Regions from separate parts of the Marinobacter sp. EVN1 genome, predicted to be linked through region 1. Evidence: predicted binding sites of a transcription regulator. Region 1 holds the regulator's gene; each other region holds the start of a gene.

Region 1 (8,002 bases):
TTTCCATCAGCATCCTGTTGAAAGTTTTGCAGAACCTGTTGAAAGAAGAAGTGCCGGTGCGGGATATGCGCTCCATTGCCGAGGCCATCGTGAACGTGCATCCAAAGAGTCAGGACCCGAAAGTACTGACCACGGTAGCCCGCCAGGCGCTGCGCCGGATGATTGTTCAGAGTATTTGTGGCAACGACGCCGAAATCCCTGTTATCACGTTGGATCCAGACCTGGAACAGTTATTGCTGAAGTCTGTTCAGCAGAGTCAACAATCCGGCGGTCAGGATGACATTGGTCTGGTGCTTGAGCCCAACATGGTGGAAAAGCTGCAACGATCCCTTCAGGACAGCGTGCAGCGCCAGGAAATGCTCGGCAAGCCCGCCATCCTGCTGGTTTCGGGGCCCTTGCGGCCAGTACTGGCGAAGTTTGCCAGCTACGGGGTAGAGCGTTTGCATGTGCTCTCTTACCAGGAAATCCCGGATAACAAACAGATCACGATAGTCGCTTCTGTGGGTCAATAAACCGACGGAGCATCGCGGGGAGCCAGAGTGCTTGCCGGTGGGAGGATGAAACAGCATGAAAGTAAAACGGTTTTTTGCGCAGTCCATGGCTGAGGCCCTGAAGCAGGTAAGCCACGAAATGGGGCCGGATGCCGTTATTCTGTCTAACCGCCGGGTTGATGGTGGTGTTGAGATCGTGACGGCACTCGACTACGACGAAAACATGGCGCGTCAGCGTCTTGGCGATAGGGCGGTTGAAGCCACCAACGGCTCCCGGCTGGCAGAGATGCAGGCCGAGCAGCATCGTCGGCTGGAAGAGGAGCTGAACCGGTCCCGCAGTCGCATTCGTGAGGTTCGGGAAAAGCGCGCAGGAAGTGGCGCCTCAGGTGGCGTGGCGTCGTCCTTGTCTTTCGAGACTGCCGATTTTCCGGCGTCACGTCCCAGTGATGAAGCGCTGGCAAAGCCGTTTGCGGGTAGCGAATCCGGCGCCGGTGGCTATGCCGATGAACTGGCCAGTATGCGTGCCGAAATCAGCTCTCTGCGTGATCTGGTCAGTGGTAAGGCTGCAACTGCCACGCCGACCGGCAACAGCGCAGTTCAGCAACGATTGGCCGAGCGCCTGCAGGAGTTCGGTTTGGGCGCGGAGCTGGCCGGCTCTCTGTCCCGTCGGCACCGGGCCGGGCGTCTGGAGGACGGCTGGAAGCAGTCACTGAAAATGCTGGCGACCGGCGTTCGTACCGGTCGCGAAGACTGGCTTGATGCCGGCGGTATCTATGCCCTGGTCGGGCCAACCGGGTCTGGCAAAACCACCACCATTGGCAAGCTGGCGGCCCGCTACGTCCTTGAGCATGGTCCGGATTCGTTGGCACTGGTGACCACCGACCGCTATCGTGTGGCCGCTCATGAGCAGCTCTTCGTGTTCGGCCGCATCCTGAATGTGCCCGTGCGTGTGGTGGATGAGAGCCATTCCCTGGATGACATTCTTGATGAGTTATCGGATCGACACCTGGTGCTGATTGACACTGCCGGCCTGACCAGTGCCGACCGCGGTTACCAGGAACAACTGGCGGAGTTGGCTCGCAGCGATCACAATATCCGTACACATCTGGTGGTCTCCGCCACCAGTCAGCCACGTATCATGAAATCCGTGTGGCATTGCTATAAGATGGCAAACCTTGCAGGCTGCATCATGACCAAGATTGATGAGGCCCTGACCCTGGGCGAAGCGCTCGGGTTCGTTATGGAGACCAGCTTACCGGTGGCCTGGTACACCGATGGCCAGAAGATACCGGAAGATCTCCAGAGGGCGGAGGCCATTCCGTTAGTGCGCCTGGGCGTAGAACGGCTTAAGGCCGTGCAGAGCGCACAGACAGTCGCCGAAGGTGCCTGAGCCTCGTTGGCGACCAGAATAAAACACCGGCACGCGTGCCCGTACAAGAACGTAGTAAGAGACTGATAACAGTATGAGCAGACCACATCCGGTTCAGGTGATTGCGGTTTCCGGCGGCAAGGGCGGTGTCGGCAAGAGCAATGTTTCGGTCAATCTCGGTATCGCCCTGGCCCAGAAGGGGCGCCGGGTTGTCTTGCTGGACGCGGATCTCGGGCTCGCCAACATCGATGTGTTGCTCGGCATTACCGCCAATCGAAATCTGCAAGACGTACTCAGCGGCGATTGTGATCTGAAAGACGTGCTGGTGAATGGCCCTGGTGGTATCAAGATTGTACCGGCTTCCTCCGGCACTCAGCGTATGACCCAGCTCAGCGCCATGGAACATGCCGGCCTGATCAACGCTTTCAGTGAGCTGGGCGACCAGATTGACGTTCTGATTGTGGATACCGCCGCAGGTATTTCTGAATCGGTGGTCAGCTTCCTCAGGGCCTCGCAGGAACTTCTGCTGGTGGTCTGCGACGAACCTACTTCCATTACCGATGCCTACGCGTTGATCAAGCTGATGAACCGGGATTATGGCACCAACCGCTTCCGTATCCTGGCAAACCAGGTCCGCAATGAGCAGGAAGGCCGCCATCTGTTTGAAAAACTGACCCGGGTCACCGAGCGTTTTCTGGATGTGGCACTACAATATGTAGGTATCGTGCCTTACGACGAGGCCGTCAAGAAAGCCGTCCAAAGACAGAAAGCGGTATTGGATGCCTATCCGAGGGCGAAAGCCTCGCTGGCTATCCGGGCTCTGGCCGAAAAAGTGGACAGTTGGCCTTTGCCGTCCTCTCCCAGGGGGCATCTCGAATTCTTCGTGGAGCGGCTCGTCGAAGTCTGATCTGAATCCAGTCCTACAAGAAAACCGGATACATGACATTGGCGAAAAATCTGGGAATTTACCATCAGGCCGGCGCCAGGAGCCCTTCAGCCCTGATTGAAGAGCATGCGCCGCTGGTCAAGAAAATCGCCCTTCATCTCATGGCCCGGCTGCCGCCATCAGTGCAGCTGGAAGACCTTATGCAGGCCGGTATGATTGGACTGCTGGAGGCCGCGCAGCGCTATTCTTCCGGCAAAGGTGCCACCTTTGAAACCTACGCAGGGATTCGCATCCGCGGCGCCATGGTGGATGAGATCCGCAAAGGCGACTGGGTGCCCCGCTCAGTGCATCGCAACGCCCGGCGAATCGCCAGTGCTATCAAGCAGGTGGAAGATCGTACCGGGCGCGAGGCCCAGGATGCCGAAGTAGCTGAAGAGCTTGGCATTGGTCTGGACGAGTATCATGCCTCACTCGCCGACGCTAACAGCGGTAGACTTTTTAGTCTTGATGAGCTCAATGAATCCGGCGAGCTGCCGATAGAAGAAGCAGAAGCGAGTGATAATCCGCTGGACGGTATTGCTTCAGGCGCTTTCCAGCGAAGTCTCGCAGACGCCATTGAGCAGTTGCCTGAGCGTGAAAAGCTGGTATTGAGCCTGTATTACCAGGAAGAGCTCAACCTCAAGGAAATCGGTGCGGTGCTAGGGGTCAGTGAGAGCCGGGTAAGCCAGATTCACAGCCAGGCGGCGTTGCGACTTCGCAGCCGGCTGGCCGAGTGGCGGGATGGTGACAACGACTGATCGGCCAGGTGCTGTGTTTCTCTTTCAGCAAGCTGTGTAGCTTTTGGTAAACGATGCTTTACAACGTGCGCAAACACCACACAATAAGCGCTTAAGGTAGCAGCCTGCTAGACTTCCAAAAGGCTGAATGAATTCCGGGTGTTACTGACTGGAGGTCCCATTGGACAAGAACATGAAAATTCTCATTGTGGATGACTTCTCCACAATGCGACGCATCATCAAAAACCTGCTGCGAGATCTCGGCTTCACCAATACGGATGAAGCAGACGATGGCAACACCGCGTTGCCCATGCTCCGAAGCGGCAAGTATGACTTCCTGGTGACTGACTGGAACATGCCCGGCATGTCGGGCTTTGACCTTCTGAAGGCTGTCCGTGCTGATGAAAACCTGAAGAACCTGCCGGTTCTGATGGTAACGGCAGAGGCCAAGCGGGACCAGATCGTGGCTGCGGCTCAGGCCGGGGTGAACGGGTATGTGGTCAAGCCTTTCACGGCAGCCGTGCTGAAGGAAAAGATCGAGAAAATCTTCGAACGAATCCAGTAACCAGAGGTCGGATGGCTCGCCATGAGTGATACCAAACAGAACCATCAGGGCCTTGATCCGGAGGTGGCGGAGAAGCTTCAAAAGCAGGCCTCCGACCTGGCCGAGAATGTAAACGCCGGGAATTATGCCAAGGCGATGACCCTGATCAATGAACTGAGCGAGGTTCGCGATCAGAGTCTGTATCGGGAAGTGGGGCGACTGACCCGCAGCCTCCATGAGGCAATCCGGAACTTCCAGATAGACCCGCGTAATGCCGAGCAGAAAGAAGTGCTGTCGAAGATGAGCGACGCTTCTGACCGTCTGGCCTATGTGGTTCAGATGACCAGCCAGGCGGCGAACCGCACCATGGATCTGGTTGAGGAAAGCATGCCGGTGGCTCACGCCATGCGGGATGAAGCGGTTGCCCTGCGGGATGAGTGGCAGCGTCTGCGCCGTCGTGAAATGGAGCCTGCGGAGTTTCGGGAGCTTTACGGTCGCATCGACAAGTTCTTCGCTGGCCTGACGACAGACTCCGACAGTCTGTACCAGAACCTGTCGGAAATCCTTCTGGCTCAGGATTTTCAGGATCTTACCGGTCAGGTTATCCAGAAGGTCACCGCGTTGGTGAAAGAGGTGGAAGACAACCTTCTTGGTCTGGTGGTGATGGCCAGCCACGTTGATCAACTGACCGGCACAGTGCATCAGATTGAAGAAAAAGAAGAATCGGCCGAAAAAGGGGTAGGGCCCCAGATCAAGGCCGATGAGCGGGAAGATGTAGTTTCGGGACAGGACGATGTGGACGATCTGCTGTCCAGTCTCGGATTCTGATAATAAAGAGGGTGACGCATGGCGTTAGATGCTGATGAAGAGATCCTGCAGGACTTCCTGGTAGAAGCCGGCGAGATACTCGAAAAGTTGTCGGAGCAGCTGGTGGATCTGGAGCAGCATCCCGATGACAGCGATCTGCTGAACGCCATTTTCCGTGGCTTCCATACCGTGAAAGGGGGCGCAGGCTTCCTTCAACTGGAGGCACTGGTTAATTGCTGCCACTCTGCGGAGAACGTGTTTGATATTCTCCGGAATCACAAGCGCAAGGTAACACCGGACCTGATGGACGTGGTGCTGGAGGCGCTGGACAACGTTAATGCCATGTTCGAAGAAGTCCGCAACCGGGAAGAACCGACGCCCGCGCCGGACGAACTGATTGAAGCTCTGGATGCACTCGCCAAACCCGAGTCCGAGGATGCACCGGCGGTGGAAGCACCAACCCCGGCACAGGAGCCGTCGTCTGCGGATGTCGGACAGCAAGGGGATCAGGGCGATATCACTGACGAAGAGTTCGAGCAACTGCTGGACGCGTTGGCGGATGAAAAATCCGATGGCCAGAAACCGGTCGGCAACGAGCAGGTGAGCACCCCGGCAGAATCCGCCGGCGGCTCAGACAGTGATGAGATTACCGACGATGAATTTGAGGCCCTGCTGGATCAACTCCACGGCAAGGGCCAGTTTGCCGGCGCGCCTGCGGAAGATGAAGCGCCCAAGGCAGATATCGACACCAGCGGTGGCTCGGAGAAATCATCCGGTGACGCCGATCTGATTTCCGACGACGAATTCGAGAACCTGCTGGACGAACTGCATGGCAAGGGTGCAGGCCCAAGCGCGGGGGCTGCCGCAGGTGAGCCCAAGCCTGCGCCGGCTCCATCAAGCAAGGCCGAACCAGCCCCGGAACCAAAGAAAGCGGAAGCCAAAGCCGAGAGCAAGGCCGCTGCCAAGCCGGCCCCTGCACCTGCCCGTGAGGCCGCACCAGCGGGCGAAACCACGGTTCGGGTTGATACCAAGCGCCTGGACGACATCATGAACATGGTGGGCGAACTGGTGCTGGTGCGTAACCGCCTGCAGCGTCTGGGTTCCGAAAGCGAAGACGAACACATGCACAAGGCAGTGGCCAATCTCGATGTGGTGACCACGGATCTGCAGGCTGCCGTCATGCAAACACGGATGCAGCCGATCAAGAAAGTTTTCGGCCGTTTCCCCAGAGTGGTGCGCGACCTGGCCCGCAGTCTGAAGAAAGAAGTGAATCTGGTCATGCACGGTGAGGAAACCGACCTGGATAAAAACCTGGTTGAAGCTCTGGCCGATCCCCTGGTGCACCTGGTGAGAAATTCCGTGGATCATGGTGTCGAGGCACCGGACGTACGGGAAAAGGCCGGCAAACCTCGCGCTGGAACCGTGACTCTGTCGGCGGAGCAGGAAGGCGACCATATTCTGCTGTCCATTGTCGACGACGGAGCCGGTATGAATCCTGATGTCTTGCGCCGCAAGGCGGTCGAGAAGGGCCTGTACGATCAGGATGCGGCAGACCGCCTTACCGATAACGAATGCTTCAATCTGATTTTTGCGGCCGGTTTCTCCACCAAGGACCAGATTTCCGATGTCTCTGGTCGGGGTGTCGGCATGGACGTGGTGAAAACCAAGATCGGCCAGCTCAATGGGCAGATCAATATCATGTCCGAACAGGGCAAGGGCACCAGCATTATCATCAAGGTGCCGCTGACTCTGGCCATTATGCCAACGTTGATGATCATGCTCGGTGACCAGTCTTTCGCGCTGCCGCTGGTGAATGTGGTGGAGATTTTCCACCTGGATCTGACCAAGACCAACATTGTCGACGGCAAAGAGTGCATTGTCGTGCGGGACAAAGTGTTCCCACTGTTCCACATCAAGCGCTGGCTGGTGCACGGTGCGGCAGGTCAGGGCGAGCCGGAGAATGCGCACGTGGTGATTGTGGCCATGGGGACCAAACAGGTCGGCTTTGTCGTTGATCAGCTGATTGGCCAGGAAGAGGTGGTGATCAAACCTCTGGGCCGGGCCCTGCAGGGGACGCCAGGAATGGCCGGCGCCACCATCACCGGTGATGGCCGTATCGCCCTGATTATTGATGTGCCGAGCCTCCTGCAGCACTACGGCTGAGCAGGAATTTCCGGGATTGTGTAGGAGAAATGGATGACAGTTTCTGTCCTGGTCGTGGATGATTCGGGCTTTTTTCGCAAACGGCTGACGGAAATCCTGACGGCCTCGGGCCAGATTAAAGTGGTAGGCGCCGCCACCAACGGGCGGGAAGGTGTCGAGCTGGCAGAAAAACTGCGCCCCGATGTGATCACCATGGATTACGAGATGCCGGTGATGGACGGCATCTCTGCCGTGCGCGAGATCATGCGCAAACATCCCACCCCGGTTTTGATGTTCTCGTCCCTGACCTATGAAGGTGCCCGCGTTACCCTGGATGCCCTGGAAGCCGGGGCAGTGGATTTCCTGCCCAAGAACTTCGAGGAAATTGCCAGGGACACCAGTCAACTTCAGAAAATCCTTATCCAGCGTATTCTGGATGTGGCCGGTAGCCGCCCGGGTGCCCGATCGGCGCCTGTGGCCCCGAGGCCGGCGGCACCGGCTACGGAACCTCGCCGTGAACCTGTCGAGCGCGCTGGTTCGCGCCTGCATCGCCCGGTAACGACGGAACCGCGTAAAGACCCTGCGACCTCCGAGCCGGTTCGTAAACCCGCCAGAAAAACGGCCGCCAGGCACTACAGTGTGGTAGCCATCGGCACTTCCACCGGTGGCCCCGTTGCGCTGCAAAAGGTGCTCACGGCGTTACCGGCTTCGTTCCCCGCGCCTATTGTGCTGGTTCAGCACATGCCCGCCAGCTTCACTCCGGCCTTTGCTGAGCGGCTCAACAAGTTGTGTCGCATTGAGGTGCGTCAGGCCGAGGACGGCGATGTGCTTCGTCCGGGACTGGCCCTGCTGGCGCCCGGTGGTAAGCAGATGATGATTGAAAGTCGCGGCGGGCAGGCGAAAGTGCGGATTCTTCCGGGTGATGACCGCTTGAATTACAAACCCTGTGTGGATGTTACCTTCGGCTCTTTGGCCAGGAGCTTCCCA
Region 2 (8,002 bases), on a different contig from region 1:
GGCCATAGTGCTCGATGTAATTCACACTCTCCAAAAGACTCGCGCCATAAACCGCCTGCGCCGCCAGGAACGGCACCGCCCTTGGGCCACAGACCAGCGTCGTGGCGCCAAAGAACCCGGCCGTCATGGCCCAACCCTGTAGCAGTTCGTTATCAAAACTCCAGAAGCTCTTACCCTTGCGTTCCAGCCGAGCCTTTTCGATCTTGACCGACGACTTGATGCCGCCGAACACGGTTCGGGGCAGGAACTTCCAGAAACTCTCGCCCATTCGGCTGCTGGCGGGGTCCTCAGGTGTGGCTACCCGCTTGTGATGACCAAAATTATGTTCAACCACAAAGTGGGTGTAGGCGGTGGGAGCCAAGGCGGCCATGGCCATCAGTTTGTTCAGTTTATTGGACTTATGGCCCAGTTCATGGGCGGTGTTGATGCCTACCCCGTTGATGGCGCCTACGGTCAGGGTCAGGCCGATCTTGTCCTCAAGTGGTGTGTTTTTCCGGCTGGCCAGCCAGGCGCCCATGAAGGTCATGGCGTACTGGGTGGGGATAAACGCCTTCACAATACGGTCGTAATACTTGTCCTGCTCCAGGGTCTTTACCGCCGATTCAGGAGGATTGCTCTTGTCTTCACCAATCGCCCGGTCCAGTGCCGGAATAATGCCGTGCACCAGTGCCGGCCCGGTCCAGGCCAGAGCCTTCAGTCGTTTCGGGGCCAGGGCATAGCCAGTCAGAGCGGCAAGTCCAATGCCTGGAAGCGCAGGCCCCAACAGCCACATATAGCGCTTGGGATCTTTCCAGGTCTCGGCCTTGGTGGCGGTGTCTTTTGAATCCGGTGCCCCGGTTTTCCGGGGCGCGGCGACCTGGTGCGTGTCGAGCGAGGATTTCACTTTGGCGTTCATATGGGCTCTCCGTGGAACTCGTTGTGTTTGTTTGTTCAATTTATGTCGGACAATCTTGCAATACAACAAGTAAGAGAGTCTGGTTAAGCGAACTGGCCTCTAATGACAATCAGGCTCCAGCTGGCGAATCCAGAGCTTGTGGTCCAGACTTCTGGAAACAAAAAAAAACAGGGAAGCGTCGAATGAGTGCCACCAATCCATCTCCGGCTACTATGTCCTGGACGTTGCAACAACGGCTTCAGGAATACGCGCGCGCCATGAAACTGGCGGAAATCATCTATCAGGACCCGAATGGGCAGGTCTGCGTGGTTCACGGCGTTATCCGGGAAGTGCTTAGCCGGGCCGGGCGGGATTTCGTGGTGCTGGGAAAAGGACAGGTGGTCTCGGCGGACCACATCATCATGATCGACGGCGAGCGGTTAACGAAAGAGTAATCGCCCGGTAATTGCTATTGACCGCGGGCTGCCTCTACTCTGTTGGCGTTGTACACATATACCGACAGAGGGACATGTTATGAACAAGTTTACCTTGAGCGCACTCGCACTGGTTGCCACGCTTGGGCTTTCTGCCTGCAGCTCTGAGAGCGATGAAGGCGCGGATTTTGAAGAAGCGGGTGAAAATGCCGAGGAAATGATGGACGACGCCGCTAACGCCACCGAAGAGACCTGGGAAGAAGCCACGGGTCAGGATGAAGGCGTGATTGGTGAAATGCAGGAAGGTGCCGAAAACGCTGGCGACGAGATTGAAGAAGCCGCGGATGAAGCGGGTGACTCCATGGAAGAAGCAGCTGACTCCATGGAAGAAGGCTATGACGAAATGACTCAGTAATTACTCGCTTCAATAGTGAAAAGCCTGGCCAGCACAGAGTCTGGCCAGGCTTTTATTAAGGTCTCCTTATCCCACCATTAAAGTGCGAGCTCCCCTCCATCTTCGCGGTAGATAACGATAGTAGCTGAACGTGGCCTATTGCCAGCCTCACCGAATGCGGTCGCATCGCGGGAAGTGGCAGGCCAATTACTTACGTCGGTGTTGAAGGCCTCTTTAGAGCCGCCTTCTCCGGGATGCTGGATGTTGATGAACATGGAGCGAGCGTCCGGCGTCATCGAGATGCCGGTTATTTCGCATCCATTTGGTCCAACAAGGAATCGTTTCAACTTGACCGCATCTGCGTCGCCGCCAATGAAAGTGTTTACTGATTCCTGGCCGTTGTTGTCAGATGTCGTGACCGTAACGCTTTCGCCGTCACCTACTCTGCCAGGAATGGCGACCAACATCTGGTTGTTCGTTTTGCTGCGAATCCCGGAGGAGCCGTCATCAGTCTGGATCCACATTACACCGCGTGGGTCGATAAAAAGTCCGTCCGGGCTTGAGAACTCGTTGTCTGGGGTGAGGCCAGAAACATTGTAGTCTGCGGAAGCATCGGCACTCGAGCCAAAAAGGAAAATGTCCCACTCAAAAGCGGTGGCGGCATGGTTTCCGTCTTGCTCGCGCCAGCGAATGATGTGGCCGTTGGAATTTACCGCACGGGGGTTTACTGCATCCAGGTCAGTGGACGGACGGTTGCTGGGATTACCGTTGGTCAATGTCAGATAAACATCGCCATTGGTGGGGTGCACCACTGCCCATTCGGGTCGATCCATTGGCGTTGCGCCCAAGACGTCGGCTGCCAGGCGGGCGCTCGCTAGAACTTCTGCCTCAGAGGCAAAGCTGTACTGGTAAGTTGTGCCGTCATCATTGTAGGTGTGGTCGCCGTTGAGCTCCGGATTGGAAATGGTCAGAGCCTTCCAGGCACCGGTGCCATCATCATTGAATACCGCAACGTAGAGTGTGCCCTCATCAAGGTATTTGTCGCCTGCCGCCAAACCACCATTGCGGTCGGACTCGGTCCACGCTGTTTTCGATACGAACTTGTACATGTACTCGCGGCGAGAGTCATCGCCCGAATAGATAACGATAGGGGCACCTTCTTTCGCTGGTGCAACCCAGGCGCCTTCATGGGAAAAACGACCCAGTCCTGTTCGTACCCTGGGCTTTTGTGTAGGGCGGAACGGGTCAACTTCGGTCACGTAGCCATGAAGGTTGGGTTCATAGCGGAAGTCCTCGGTTGCCGTTGAGCCGCTGGTGTTTACGCCAAAGCGCTGATATTGATCCCCTGGCACTTCATCCCATTGGCGGTATGCCCAGCCATTTCCACTGATGCCGTAACGTGCGAGCCAGCCCTTCTGCTTTTCGGACAGGGCATCGACATTGCCAACGCGAAAATAAGCGTACCAGTTTTCTTCTGCTGCGAGATACGTGCCCCATGGGGTGTAGCCGTTGGCACAGTTGTTCATCGTGCCGTAGCGAGTTGTTCCGGTTGGCGTCAGTTTGGTTTTGACGAAATCTTCTCCTGCAACAGGCCCTTGCATCTGCATTTCGGTGAAAACAGTCAGGCGACGATTGTAGGGTGAATCCGTGATGACGGACCACTTACCGTTCTCCTTACGAATTTCGACACAGGAGACGCCGTGCCCGTTCATCTCACGGTCAACGATTTTTTTGAGCTCTTGAATGTCGTTGGCGAAAATGGCATCTGCTTTGGCCGTCGCAGTCTCATGCAGCGTGTTGTCTTCAAGGTTTTCGTGGTTAAGAACCAGAATTCCTCGGTCGGACGCCTCGGGATCGTACTGTCCTGATGCATTCATGCCGAAGAAATGCATGCCGTCATGCTCATCGCCTGATCGACTGTCATAATCAACATCGGTTCCGTCGTTTTTGAAGGGCGCCAGGCCGGAGAACAGGGGGTCGCCTTTGGCGTAGAGAACGTCAGCTTTATAACCAGGGGGTAGAATAACCCGGTCTTCAATTCCACCCGGGATCGAAGAAAAACCCAGTTGTGTCGGGTTCATCGTAACAGAGTCCGGACTCGTGGCAGGGCTGTTTGAACTGCTGCTGCCTCCGCAGCCGCTCAGGCCCAATGAGCCAAGAACACCCACAGTGGCTGCAGACGCTGTACCAGTGAGCAGTTTACGTCGCGAAAGACGCGCTTTGATCACTTCATCAAATGGCCGATTGTTGCTTCGATTGCTGTCTTCGACTGGATGATGTCCCATTTTACTCTCCTTATGTCACGACACTGAATGGAGGACGTTTCGATTTGCTGACCAAGACGGTCGGCAGTTCGACGAAGAAAATAAGGATCGCCAAGGTAAGTGACAGTTTTGATTCAGATCGGTGACATATTGAAGAAGAAACTTTTGCAGTGGACCTATAGCCCTAAAGCACCTTGTGAGTGACGCTGAAAGGTAGCTACCGCAAATAAAGAAAATCGAGGGGCGGCCGATAGCTGATAAACACACTAAAGTAGCAGTTATTAACCCATATCATTTCTTTACTCTCAGGGATGGCCTGCAATAACAACATGCTTGCGTTAGCAATGATAAAGATGAGGGCACCATGGGTTTACTCGATCGCACTGCAATTTTATGGGGGGTGGGCATTGCTGTTGCGCTCGGTATTGCCTGCATTCTGGTGGCTCCGATGATGGGGCTCGATGCCGCGTCTCTGTTGATCGGACTCCTGGTTGGTCTCGCCGCCGCGGCCGGCTATCTGATATTGAGGGTGCTGGAACCAATAGAGCGTGGGATTAACGGCCTGAATGATGGCTCCCTGGCTGATAACCACCCGTTGCGGGCTCAATGTGCGCAGCTTCTGGCCGATGCCCGGGCTGGCAAGGCCCTGGTTGAAACGCTCTCGGCCAGTGCCGACAAGAGTGCCATCTCGGCCGCCGAAGTCTCGTTTGCGGCGGATCAGGTGAAGCAGCGCCTGGACAGACAGGTGGAAGAAACCGCCCAGATGGCCGATTACGCCGGCCAGATCACAGAATCGGTTCGGGAATCGTCGGAACAGGCCACCAACGCTGCCACCATGGCTCTGCAGAATCGCGAAGTCAGTGTGGAAGGGCGTCAGTCATTGGTGTCGGCCATTGAAAGTGTGCGCCTGGTGCATCAGCAATCGGAAGAAAACCTCCGGCTGATTCAGGCCTTGCACGAAAAATCTGGCAAGATCCAGGGCGTGACCTCAACCATTCAGGGCATTGCCGAGCAGACCAATCTATTGGCACTGAATGCCGCTATTGAGGCGGCCCGCGCCGGTGAGCAGGGGCGAGGGTTTGCGGTGGTGGCTGATGAAGTCCGGCAGTTGGCCGGGCGCACTGCCCAGGCCACCAGTGAAGTGGCGGACACCCTCGACGAAATTCAGAATGACACAACCAAGATTGTGTCCCGCATTGAATCTCTGGCGAAAACCGTGGAAGACGGGCTGACATCTGTAGAGAGCGTTGGCGGCCAGCTGGATCAGATTCGGGATCAATCCGACCGGGTTCAGCAGCAGGTTGCCCGTATTGCCGAGATCGACCAGAACAACGAGCAGAGTCTGGCCCAGGTGTTTTCGGCTATTGAGTCTGTCCGTGACCATATATCCGAAAGTGATACCAGTGTGGCATCGCTGGCGGACCAGGCTTCCACGTTGATGGAGCTGGCGGAGAAGGCGAATGCTGCCTTTGCGCTGAACAGCAGCGAAAGCTACCACCGGCCGTTTTATGAGAAAGCACTGGAAGGGGCGCAGCAGATTGGCCAGTTGTTTGAGGCGGCAATTCGAGAGGGCCGTTTGAGTGAAGCGGCGCTGTTTGACAAAAAGCGAACACCGATTGCCAACACCCAGCCCCAACAGTATTCCAGCAGCTTCGATCGGTTTACTGACCAGATGTTTCCGGCAATACAGGAGCCCATCAAGAAATCCCATGAGGCCATTGTGTTCTCCATCGCCTGCGCGCCGGACGGTTATGTGCCTACCCATAACAAGGATTTTGCCCACCCGCCGAGTGGTAATCCGGAAGTGGACCTGGTGAAAAGCCGGAGCAAGCGACTGTTCAATGATCGCACTGGCATTCGCTGCGGGAGTCATACCGAAAGTATGCTGCTCCAGACCTATCGCCGGGACACCGGTGAAATCATGCACGATCTGTCGGTGCCCATCTATGTGAACGGCAAGCACTGGGGCGGGTTCCGGGTTGGGTATCGGCCGGCGGGGAATTGATCGCACTGGGCACCCGCCAAGGCTGTGATAGACTGCCGGGGACGTAACAAGGAGAACGCCTGTGCCCGAAACCGAGTATATCCCCGCAAAACCTGACGGCCAGCAATCACAGGAGCCCAGCTCCACGAGGAATCTGGCGGTGGTGGTTTACATCCTGCAGGCGTTGTCTTTTTTCCTGGGGGGGGTGACGGCACTGGTGGGCGTGATCATCAACTACGTCAAACTGGATGATGTCCGTGGTACCTGGATAGAGCCCCATTTCCGCTGGCAGATCCGCACCTTCTGGATTGGTTTGCTGTGGACAGTCATCGGGGTGATTACCACCATGCTGATTGTGGGCTGGTTTATTCTGCTGGGTATTGCGATCTGGGTGATCTACCGAATTGTCAAAGGTGCCCTGGCCCTGAACGATGGCAAGACCCCGATTTAACGGGGTCTTGATGGCTCAGTCTTCCGTCACTTCTTCAAGGCGTAATGCGCTCAGCATGCCCGCCAGCCCCATCAGCCCCAATACCAGAATCACCGCCACGTCCGAAATCATGGAAATGGCGGCTGTGAACCCCCCGGTTACCAGCAGCAACACACCGATAACGGTATTGCTGACCGCTGTGTAGTCTGTCCGTTTGTTGCCTCCGGCCATATCCACCAGATAGGTTTTGCGCCCCAGGCGCACGCCGGCATGGGCAATACTCAGCACAAAAAACGCGACCGGATAGAACCAGGCACCGCCAAACCCGGGGCCCAGCACCAGTGCCAGAACACCAACCACCAGGCAGACCGAGCTGGCCATGGCGGCACCCCGAATCATCACTCGGCGGCTGGAGGTGTCGGCGGCCCAACCCCAGAAGCTGGCGCTCAGGGAGCTGGCCAGACTGCTGGCGAGCAGAAAGACGCCCAGCATCCAGCCAATATCGGATTCCTGTTGGGCGAGCACCACGAAATAGGGAGACGCCAGAGCCGAACACAAAAGCAGTGCACGAGTGATGACAAAATGCCTGAAGGGCGCATCGTCCCGTAGCAGCGACAGACTTTTAAAAGCCTCGTTGATCGCGTTGCCACCGCCCCCTGTTTCCCCGGCATACTCTTCCACATTGGCAAACAGAACCCCGGCAATCACCCACAGCGTAGCTGCCAGGAGCAGCAATGTGGTGTAGAACGCAATGCTGGGGTCGCCCCGATCCCAGAACAGCAGTCCTGTGAGCACCACCGTGGCGGTGCCACCAATGGTGGTTGCCAGCCCAGACAGCCGGCCCCGGCGGGTTTTGGGGATACACTTGCCCTGAACGTCTTTCATGGAGACCGAGCAGAATCCCCGGGCCAGTGAAAACACAATAAGCGCCGCGACAATGCCGCCACCGGCCGCATAGCCTTCAAGAAACCACACGCTTGCCGCCATCGCAGCCACGCTGACGGCCTGCCCGAAACTGCCCAGGGTCCAGAACCATTTGCGCACCGCCTTGCGACGCACCCAGGCGGCGATCACCATCTGCGGCACCATGGAGCCGGATTCCCGGATAGGCACCAACCAGGCTACCAGAGCCGGTGCGCCAACGGCACTCATCAGCCAGGCCAGCACGGTCTTGGGGCTGATCAGCAAGTCTCCAAGTTTGGTGAGCACATTGCTGAACAGAATCAGGAAGAAGTTTCGGGGTACTTCCAGACAGGCTTCCTCCGGGATGTCTTTACAGACCCGTGCGTCCTCTTCGTTGGCAATCAGTCCGTAGAGCTGGTCGATGGTGTCGGGTTTGGTTGCTGGCAAAGGGCCGTCCTCCGGAAAAATGTTTGCCAAGCATACCAGTTAGCTCGGGTGTGCTTAAGCCGGAGGATCAGCCAGTGCGCGTTAAACAAGGTGGTGGTCCCACTGTACCGGTAGCCGCGCGATGTCTTTCGCAGCTTGTCCGGCGCTCAGTTGCACCAGTCGGCCCTGTCCCGAGGACACCAGGAAATCGCCTCCTGCCAGAGTCTGAATGCCGGCGCAGTCATTGATGCGGGCTTTGGCAACCAGCTCCCCGGTCTTGCCGCGGAAGACAA
Region 3 (8,002 bases), on a different contig from region 1:
CGACAAGCTCCGACCTGACGCAAGGATTCAGACCCATGTGGTTTCGTAATGCCCGTGTTTTCCGTTTCACCAAACCTTTCGATATTTCCGCAGAAGCGCTGGAAGAGAAACTCCAGGCGGACGCATTCAAACCCTGTGGTCCTCAGGAAACCAATCGCCAGGGCTGGGTTCCGCCCCTGGGTAAGCATGGCGACCAACTGGTGCACAGCGCCAACGGTTATCACCTGATTGCCCTGAGAAAAGAAGAGAAGATCCTGCCCGGGCCGGTGGTGAAGGAAGCTGTGGAAGAGCGTGCCGAAGCCATTGAGCTGGAGCAGGGCCGAAAGGTGCGCCGGAAGGAAAAAGACGAACTGAAAGAACAGGTGATGCTGGAAATGCTGCCCCAGGCGTTTTCACGCAACCGCCGATGCTTTGCTTACCTGGCCCCTCAGGACGGCGTGCTGGTGGTTGATGCCGGCTCTGCGAAACAGGCCGAAGATCTAGCCTCCACCCTGCGCAAGAGCCTGGGATCACTGCCTGTGCGCCCGCCGGCGGTTGAGCAATCCCCCGCCTTCACCTTCACCGGCTGGCTGAACGAAAGCATTGATCACCCTGCCAACATTACCCTGGGCAGCGAATGCGAACTGAAAGACCCGTCAGAAGATGGCGGCGTGGTACGCTGTAAAGGCCTTGATCTCAGAGCCGACGAGATCCGCAACCACCTGGAAGCTGGCATGCAGGTGACCAAGCTGGCCCTGACCTGGGACGACAATGTCTCGTTCGTACTGGACGAAGAGCTGGGCATACGCCGGCTGAAATTCGGTGAAACCCTGCAAGAGCAACTGGACGACGTCGATGTCGACGACGCCCTGGCCAAGTTTGATGCAGCTTTCACCATCATGACTCTGGAGCTGTCACGGCTGATTCCCGGGCTGCTGGAAGCCCTGGGCGGAGAAGATCGCTCCGCCATCGTCGAGGAGTAAAGGAACGGGGGGCTACAGATGCCCCCCTTTGCCGAGCCGTTCCTTCTGCCAGTCTTTCTGCGGCTCGTTCAATACCAGCCGCAGATCCATCACTTCTTCCTCCGGGTTGTATTTGATTTCGAACCCCAGATGCTCGGCCAGCTGCAACATCGGCCGGTTGTCCGGCAAAACATTGCCGATCATTTCCATGGTGCCCCGGGCACGGCAATAATCAATCATCTTCTGCATAAGGGCCACGCCCAGGCCTTCGCCTTTCATCCGGTCATCTACCATGACGGCGAACTCGCAACGCAGATTGTCGGCATCGGTCCAGGTACGCACCGTACCCAGGGTCTCTTCGCCTTCACCATCTTCACGGGGCGCATTGGCGATGAACACCATTTCCCGGTCATAGTCGATTTGCACCATCTGGGCCACGTCTTCCCGGGAAAAATGCTTGCGGTACTGGAAGAATCGGTAACGGATGGATTCCGGAGACTGATGCTCGTGAAACAGCCGATGAGCAGGCTCATCCTCCGCCAGCACCGGGCGAATAATCACGCGGCGACCGGATTTGGGCAATACCAGCCACTCCTCCAGCTCTCGCGGGTAGGGCTGGATAATGGGCTTGATCGGATGTTCATCCAGGTCAATGGCGATGTTTACAGCAACGGCGCCCTGCTCATTGAATAGCAATGGCGAGATTTCCAGGCCCTTGATCTCTGGTATATCGATCACAATCTGTGACAGCGTCACCAGGGTTTCGGACACCGCCCGGATATCCTCTTCCGGCTTCAGGCTGTGTTCTTTAAGCAGTTTGTACATGTAAGTACGCCGCAGCAGCTCGCGGGCCAGCACCATGTTCAGGGGCGGCAACGCAATCTGGCGATCGGTCATGATATTGATCTGGGCACCGGCTGCCCCGCAAACCACCAGCGGCCCGAACACCTCATCACGAGTGATCCCCACACTGAACTCGATGCCGCCAACATGCTGGTAGGAACGCTGGACGGCAAAACCCAGGAACCCGCTTTTCGGGAAATGCTCCCGATATTCGTCCATCAGGAAGCGGCAGCTGTCGATGATCACCTGTTCGCTGTTGAGCTTTTTGACCGTGCCCTTATAGCGGCGCTGGGTCGGGCTCAGATCCAGGAACGGATAACACACATCTTCGTGGATAACAGTTACATCAATGGGGCGGCGCTCGACTGCGAAGACCTCCAGCACCTCTTCCACGTCATCACAGTAGACGGTTTCAATGGTATTGATGCCATAGTCGCAAATCACCCGCCGGGCTTCCCGGTTGGACAGATGCCGCCGGCCATCCCGCAAGGCCCTGGCGACCAGTTTGCGGGTGTTGGCCCGGTCGGCGAAGTGGTCTGTAAACGATTCGGGCGTCTCGGTCAGCAGCCGCTGAATGCGCTGATGCCGAACATGCTGCATGAACGCCATCACCGCTTTTTCCGGGTTAAAGAACGATGGCAGCCCAGCCCGGTAAAACTCTTCCCGGGAATCCATCACCGTGCTCTGCCCCAACCAGCAGGTAAAGATGTTCAGGCGGGTGCCCTTGGACGCCTGCACCACGGAATCGGCAATCTGCAGGCTGTCTTCGATCAGTGTGGGTGCGTACATCACCAGCACGTTAGCCACGTTCGGGTCCTTCGCCAGAATCTTGATGGCCTTGCCATAGAGCTCGGGCGTGGCATCATAGTTAAGGTCAATGGGGTTCTTGCGGGTCCAGTACGGCGGCAACAGTTCTCCCAGTTCCCTGACCGTATCTTCCGACAGCTCCGCCAGTTCACCGCCGAGATCCGCCAGCCGATCCACTGCCAATACGCCGGGGCCCACGCCGTTGGCCATGATGGCCAGGGATTCCCGACGCAGCGGGCGCATCCGGGTCAGGGTTTCCAGGGCATCAAACATCTGGCCAAGCCCGTCCACCCTCAACACACCGGCGCGCTGAAGCATGGCATCGTAGACCGGGTCGCTGCGTTTGATACCAGCGGGCAAGGCATGGGTAAACCACTCGGATTCGGGCACCCGTCCGGATTTCACCGCAATCACAGGCTTGGTTCGGGAGGCCACCCGCACCGCTGACATGAAACGCCTGGGATTGGGGATGTTTTCAATGTGCAGAAGAATCGCCCGGGTCTGGGTGTCCTGGGCCAGATAGTCGATCAGGTCGTCGTGATCGATGTCCATGCCATCACCCAGGGTCAGGAAGTAAGAGAAGCCCACCCCCCTGGCAAAAGCCCAGTCCAGCACCGAACTGGCAATGGTGCCGGACTGCCCCACGAAGGCAACGCGGCCGGGAATGGCCCCCATATGGGCATAGGTGGCGTTCAGATGCCGCGCCGGCACCATCAAACCGATGGTGTTGGGACCCAGCACGCGGATGCCGGTCTCCCGGGCGGCATCGCGTACTGAATACATCAATGGCTGGCCGGTTTTACTGTGAGTCCGGGACATGCCCCCGGTCATTACAATGGCGGTACGCACGCCACATTCACCCAGCTTGCGGATCATTTTCGGCACCGTGTCCGGCGGGGTACAGATGATCGCGAGGTCCGGACTGAAATCCAGTTTGGACACTTTGCGCACACAGGGCACCCCGTGCACGTTTTCGTAGTCGCTCTGGTTGACCACCACGAGCCGGCCCGGATAGCCGCCGCCCAGCAGGTTCCGCAACACCATACCCCCGAGGTTGTCAGCGCGTTCCGAGGCGCCAATAACGGCAATGGATTCAGGATTGAACAGGCTTTCCAGATAGCGGGTACTCAACGCGGCTCTCCCAGTGGTGTGCGCGACAGGAATGTACAAACTTCAATAAAACGGCTTGCTTATCAGTGTATACCTTATCTTAGGTGGCGATTTCATGATGTAAATCGACTAACGAGTTATTAGACCAAAGAAATACGACAGGCTTCGGTTATCCCTGATAACATGAAAGCGATAATAAGCATATTCAGGTTCAGGCATTACCCATGACCACGGCATTTTTTTCCCACGACGACTGCAAGAAACACAACATGGGCCCGGAGCACCCGGAAAGCCCTGAGCGTCTTTCAAGCATTCTCGCCTACCTCGCGGATACCAACCTGCAACAGGAACTGGACTGGGTTCGTCCGGAAGAAATCACCCGGGACCAACTGCTGACCGTGCATCCGGAAAGCTATCTGCACCAGTTGGACCTGATGCAGCCAACCCGGGGCCGGGTGTTCACCGACCCGGACACCGCGATGATGCCGGACACCCTGAGAGCGGCGAAGCTGGCCGCGGGGGGCAATGTGCAGGCTGTCGATATGGTGATGAGCAGCCAGGTAACCAACGCCTTTGTCTGCGCCCGGCCACCGGGACACCACGCCGAACGTGCCAAGTCGATGGGGTTCTGTTTCTATAACAATATCGCCCTGGCGGCGATGCGGGCGCTCACCTTCCATCACCTTGAGCGGGTGGCCATTGTCGATTTCGATGTGCATCAGGGTAACGGCACGGTAGATATTGTCAGTGGTGATGAACGCATACTGATGTGTTCCAGCTTTCAGCATCCGTTTTATCCGCATTCCCACGTGCACCGGCAGGCCGACAATATTGTCAATGCGCCGATTGCAGCCGACTGTTCAGCGGCTGAGTACCGCAAGACGGTTGAAGCCGCCTGGCTCAAGAAACTGCAGGATTTTCGTCCGCAACTGGTGTTGATCTCGGCAGGCTTTGACGGGCATCGGCTGGACCCCATGGCGGAGCTGAATCTGGAAACCGAGGATTATCGATGGTTAACGGAAATGCTGGTGAGTGTCGCCCATGACCACTCCAACGACCGCATCATCTCCACGCTGGAAGGCGGGTATCACCTGAAAGCCCTGGCAGAGGGTGTGGCCGCGCACCTGGAAGTCCTGAACGCAGTATATTGAAACTCGGGATGGCGTGTTCCGGCTATCCCGAAAACTCGCTCCCCATACCGTTAGCCTGCAGCAGTTCCGGGCGCTCACCCTGGCGTTGCAAACGAATGGTGGTGCGGCGGTTATCAGCCGGCCGGCGGGAAACCGGATACTGATCACCGTGGGCCCGGACCGTCAGCATAGTCTCATCGATTCCCCTGGATTTGAGATACTCGGCCACCACGTTGGCTCTTTCCTCCGACAGCGCGCGGTTATCAATCCGGCTACCAATACTGTCGGAATGGCCGTCCACGAAGATTCTTTCTACCGTGCTGTCGGCCATCACGTAGGTCACAATATTGTCGAGCAAGTTCATGTCTGCCTGTGACAGGCTGGTACTCCCGCTGGCAAACGGAACCCGGCTGCGCCGAACCTGGTCGAAGTTAACCGGCAGCAGACTGGCAACGCATTCACGATAGCCGGCGTACGGGCCGGAAAAATTCACATTCGACAACTGCACCCGCACGGGCTGGCCGCTGTATACCGCGGCTCGGGTTACTGTCGGCTGCATACCTCGGGACAACCCCTGGGCAATCAACACCGCTTCCCGATTCCCCAGGTTCACCGAGCGCGGACTATCCGTTACCTGCACAGCACCAATGGGGCTCGGTGGAACTCCTGGCCGCCAGGGCGGCGCTTCAACCACTAACTGGCCCTGGCCGGGGCGCATCACACTCAGATCCGATTCGAGATAGAAACGCAGGTCTTCCCCTGCCCGGTGCCTGAGCACGGCGCGGCCAAAGCCAGGAACCTCATGGACAAGGGAACACTCAAAGACCGACTCGGAGAGATACCACTGGCTGTTTTCAATACCGGCACCATAACTGGATGACAGCACAGGCGCAGAGGGCAATGACATCAACCCTGCCGTCGCCAGCAATTTCAGCAATCTGCTCTGCCTGAAGAACCAATTGGGTGAAACCATAGGAATGCCCCGTGGAGCCTTTAAACCAGTGAACTAACCGGTTAACGGCGACCCGACCGGGAACTTGAGCCGGATAACTTACGATCAGGTTAAAAACATCTGCTTTTCGCTTCTGATATAATCCGCGAAATTTTGCGCTCGCTTTCGGATACCTTCTCATGACCCGACAGATAACCATCACACGCCCGGACGACTGGCACCTGCACGTGCGCGACGGCGACATTCTGAACGATGTGGTGCCCGCCACCGCCGCCTGCTTCGGCCGCGCTATCATCATGCCTAACCTGGTGCCGCCGGTAACCGATGCCAGCGCAGCCATGGCGTACAGGGATCGCATTCTGGCCGCGGCCCGGGGAACGGACTTCCAGCCCCTGATGACCCTGTATCTGACCGAGAGCACCACCGCCGAGACCATTCGTGAAGCCAAAGCCGCCGGCGTAGTGGCAGCGAAACTGTACCCGGCTGGCGCCACCACCAACTCTGCCTCCGGCGTAACGGACATTCGCAATATCTACCCGGTGCTGGAGGCGATGGCGGATTGCGGCATGCTGTTGCTGGTACACGGCGAGGTGACCGACAGCGACATCGATATTTTCGATCGGGAAAAGGTGTTTCTGGAGCGGGTTCTGGCGCCCACGCTGACTGCGTTCCCGTCGCTCCGGGTGGTTCTTGAGCATATCACCACTGCCGATTCGGCCGAGTTTGTCCGTAACCATCAGGGCAATAACCTAGGGGCAACTCTCACACCGCAGCATCTGATGTATAACCGCAATCACATGCTGGTCGGCGGTATTCGCCCACACCTTTACTGCCTGCCCATCCTCAAGCGCAACAAGCATCAGGAAGCGCTAAGAGAGGTCGTGGCCAGCGGCGATCCCCGCTTCTTCCTGGGCACGGATTCTGCCCCACACGCGAAAGACAAGAAGGAAGCCGCCTGCGGCTGTGCTGGCTGTTACTCCGCCTACGGCGCCATCGGCCTGTATGCCGATATCTTCGAGGAACTGGGCATTCTGGACAAGCTGGAAGCCTTTGCCAGCTTCAACGGCGCCGATTTCTATGGCCTGCCCCGGAACACCGACACCGTGACGCTGGTGCGGGAACCCTGGACCATGCCGGAGAACCTGCCTCTGGCCAGCGGCGGAATTGTTCCGTTGAAGGCTGGCGAAACCGTTAACTGGCGCCTGGCGTAAACCCTATTCATTCACTACCACGAACATCGGAGTTCGAGTGTCAGACGAAAACAAACAGCCCCACCCCATGTCCCAGCGCTTTCGCGGCTTTCTGCCGGTGGTGGTCGACGTGGAAACCGCCGGCTTCAACCCGGAACGTGATGCTCTGCTGGAAATCGCTGCCGTAATGCTGACCATGGATGAGGATGGCTGGCTGCGCCGGGGCGAAACCCACGTGCAGCAGATCGACCCGTTCGAAGGCGCCAATCTGGAGCAGTCGGCCCTGGATTTCACCGGTATCGATCCCTGGAATCCGGAACGGGAGGCGGTACCGGAACGGGAAGGCCTGAGCGAGATTTTTTCTCCCATCCGCAAGGCGGTAAAAGAACACGACTGCAAGCGAGCGGTCCTGGTGGGCCACAATGCCACGTTTGACCATAACTTTGTCTTCGCGGCGGCGCTGCGGGCCGATATCAAGCGCAACCCGTTCCACCCATTCTCGACGTTTGACACCGCAACCCTGGCGGGCCTCGCCTACGGCCACACCGTACTGGCACAGGCCTGTAAACTGGCGGGCATTCCGTTCAGCAACAAGGAAGCCCACTCGGCCGCCTACGACGCGGAAAAGACAGCAGACCTGTTCTGCGGCATCGTCAATCGCTGGCGTGAACTGGGCGGGTTTCCGCCGCCGCCAATCGAAATTGCAGAAGAACCCCAGGAATGAAATCTCCAACCTGAAACGAAAAAACCCGCCGAGGCGGGTTTTTTTGGCTTATAACGACGATTACCAGTATATCCCCCGCATAATCGCCGCAAAGGCTACCTGCTCGGTAGAGACTTTCGGCTTTTCGCCGGACTTGCTGCCAGCGGCTGCTGGAGAATCCGGGAACATCCGGTAGCCAGTGTTCATAATGATCTCACCCATCTTCGGTGCCAGCGCATGCAGAACCTGCGCGAACACGCCAAGACGGGTGGCAATGCGCTTGGGCCGGTACACAATCGCATCCGCCACCATCTGCGCGGCTTCAT

The links. The regulator FliA, encoded in region 1, starts transcription of late flagellar genes. The targets are predictions, from matches to a motif close to CTAAAGTTTNNNNNNNNNNNGCCGNTAA.
Region 2: Q674_RS32730 (methyl-accepting chemotaxis protein) is a predicted target of FliA. The motif match lies at 4,193-4,220, and genes of this name have one in related genera.
Region 3: Q674_RS30230 (flagellar protein MotY) is a predicted target of FliA. The motif match lies at 5,846-5,873, and genes of this name have one in related genera.

Annotation. Positions count from the first base shown of each region.
Region 1 is NZ_AXCB01000070.1:167,860-175,861, forward strand. Features, by position in the region: gene flhA (flagellar biosynthesis protein FlhA) at 1-512, shown strand, start outside; gene flhF (flagellar biosynthesis protein FlhF) at 568-1,881, shown strand; gene Q674_RS38025 (MinD/ParA family protein) at 1,955-2,767, shown strand; gene Q674_RS38030 (RNA polymerase sigma factor FliA) at 2,800-3,543, shown strand; gene cheY (chemotaxis response regulator CheY) at 3,704-4,087, shown strand; gene Q674_RS38040 (protein phosphatase CheZ) at 4,109-4,894, shown strand; gene Q674_RS38045 (chemotaxis protein CheA) at 4,913-7,036, shown strand; gene Q674_RS38050 (protein-glutamate methylesterase/protein-glutamine glutaminase) at 7,070-8,002, shown strand, end outside.
Region 2 is NZ_AXCB01000023.1:245,038-253,039, reverse strand. Features, by position in the region: gene Q674_RS32745 (alkane 1-monooxygenase) at 1-895, opposite strand, end outside; gene Q674_RS0120785 (hypothetical protein) at 1,078-1,329, shown strand; gene Q674_RS32740 (hypothetical protein) at 1,409-1,723, shown strand; gene Q674_RS32735 (PhoX family protein) at 1,801-3,987, opposite strand; gene Q674_RS32730 (methyl-accepting chemotaxis protein) at 4,331-5,971, shown strand; gene Q674_RS32725 (DUF4870 family protein) at 6,033-6,401, shown strand; gene Q674_RS32720 (MFS transporter) at 6,417-7,730, opposite strand; gene Q674_RS32715 (DUF1513 domain-containing protein) at 7,812-8,002, opposite strand, start outside.
Region 3 is NZ_AXCB01000019.1:62,532-70,533, reverse strand. Features, by position in the region: gene rdgC (recombination-associated protein RdgC) at 36-962, shown strand; gene Q674_RS30240 (GNAT family N-acetyltransferase) at 975-3,722, opposite strand; gene Q674_RS30235 (histone deacetylase family protein) at 3,926-4,852, shown strand; gene Q674_RS30230 (flagellar protein MotY) at 4,875-5,804, opposite strand; gene pyrC (dihydroorotase) at 5,963-6,994, shown strand; gene rnt (ribonuclease T) at 7,032-7,697, shown strand; gene Q674_RS30215 (SDR family oxidoreductase) at 7,758-8,002, opposite strand, start outside.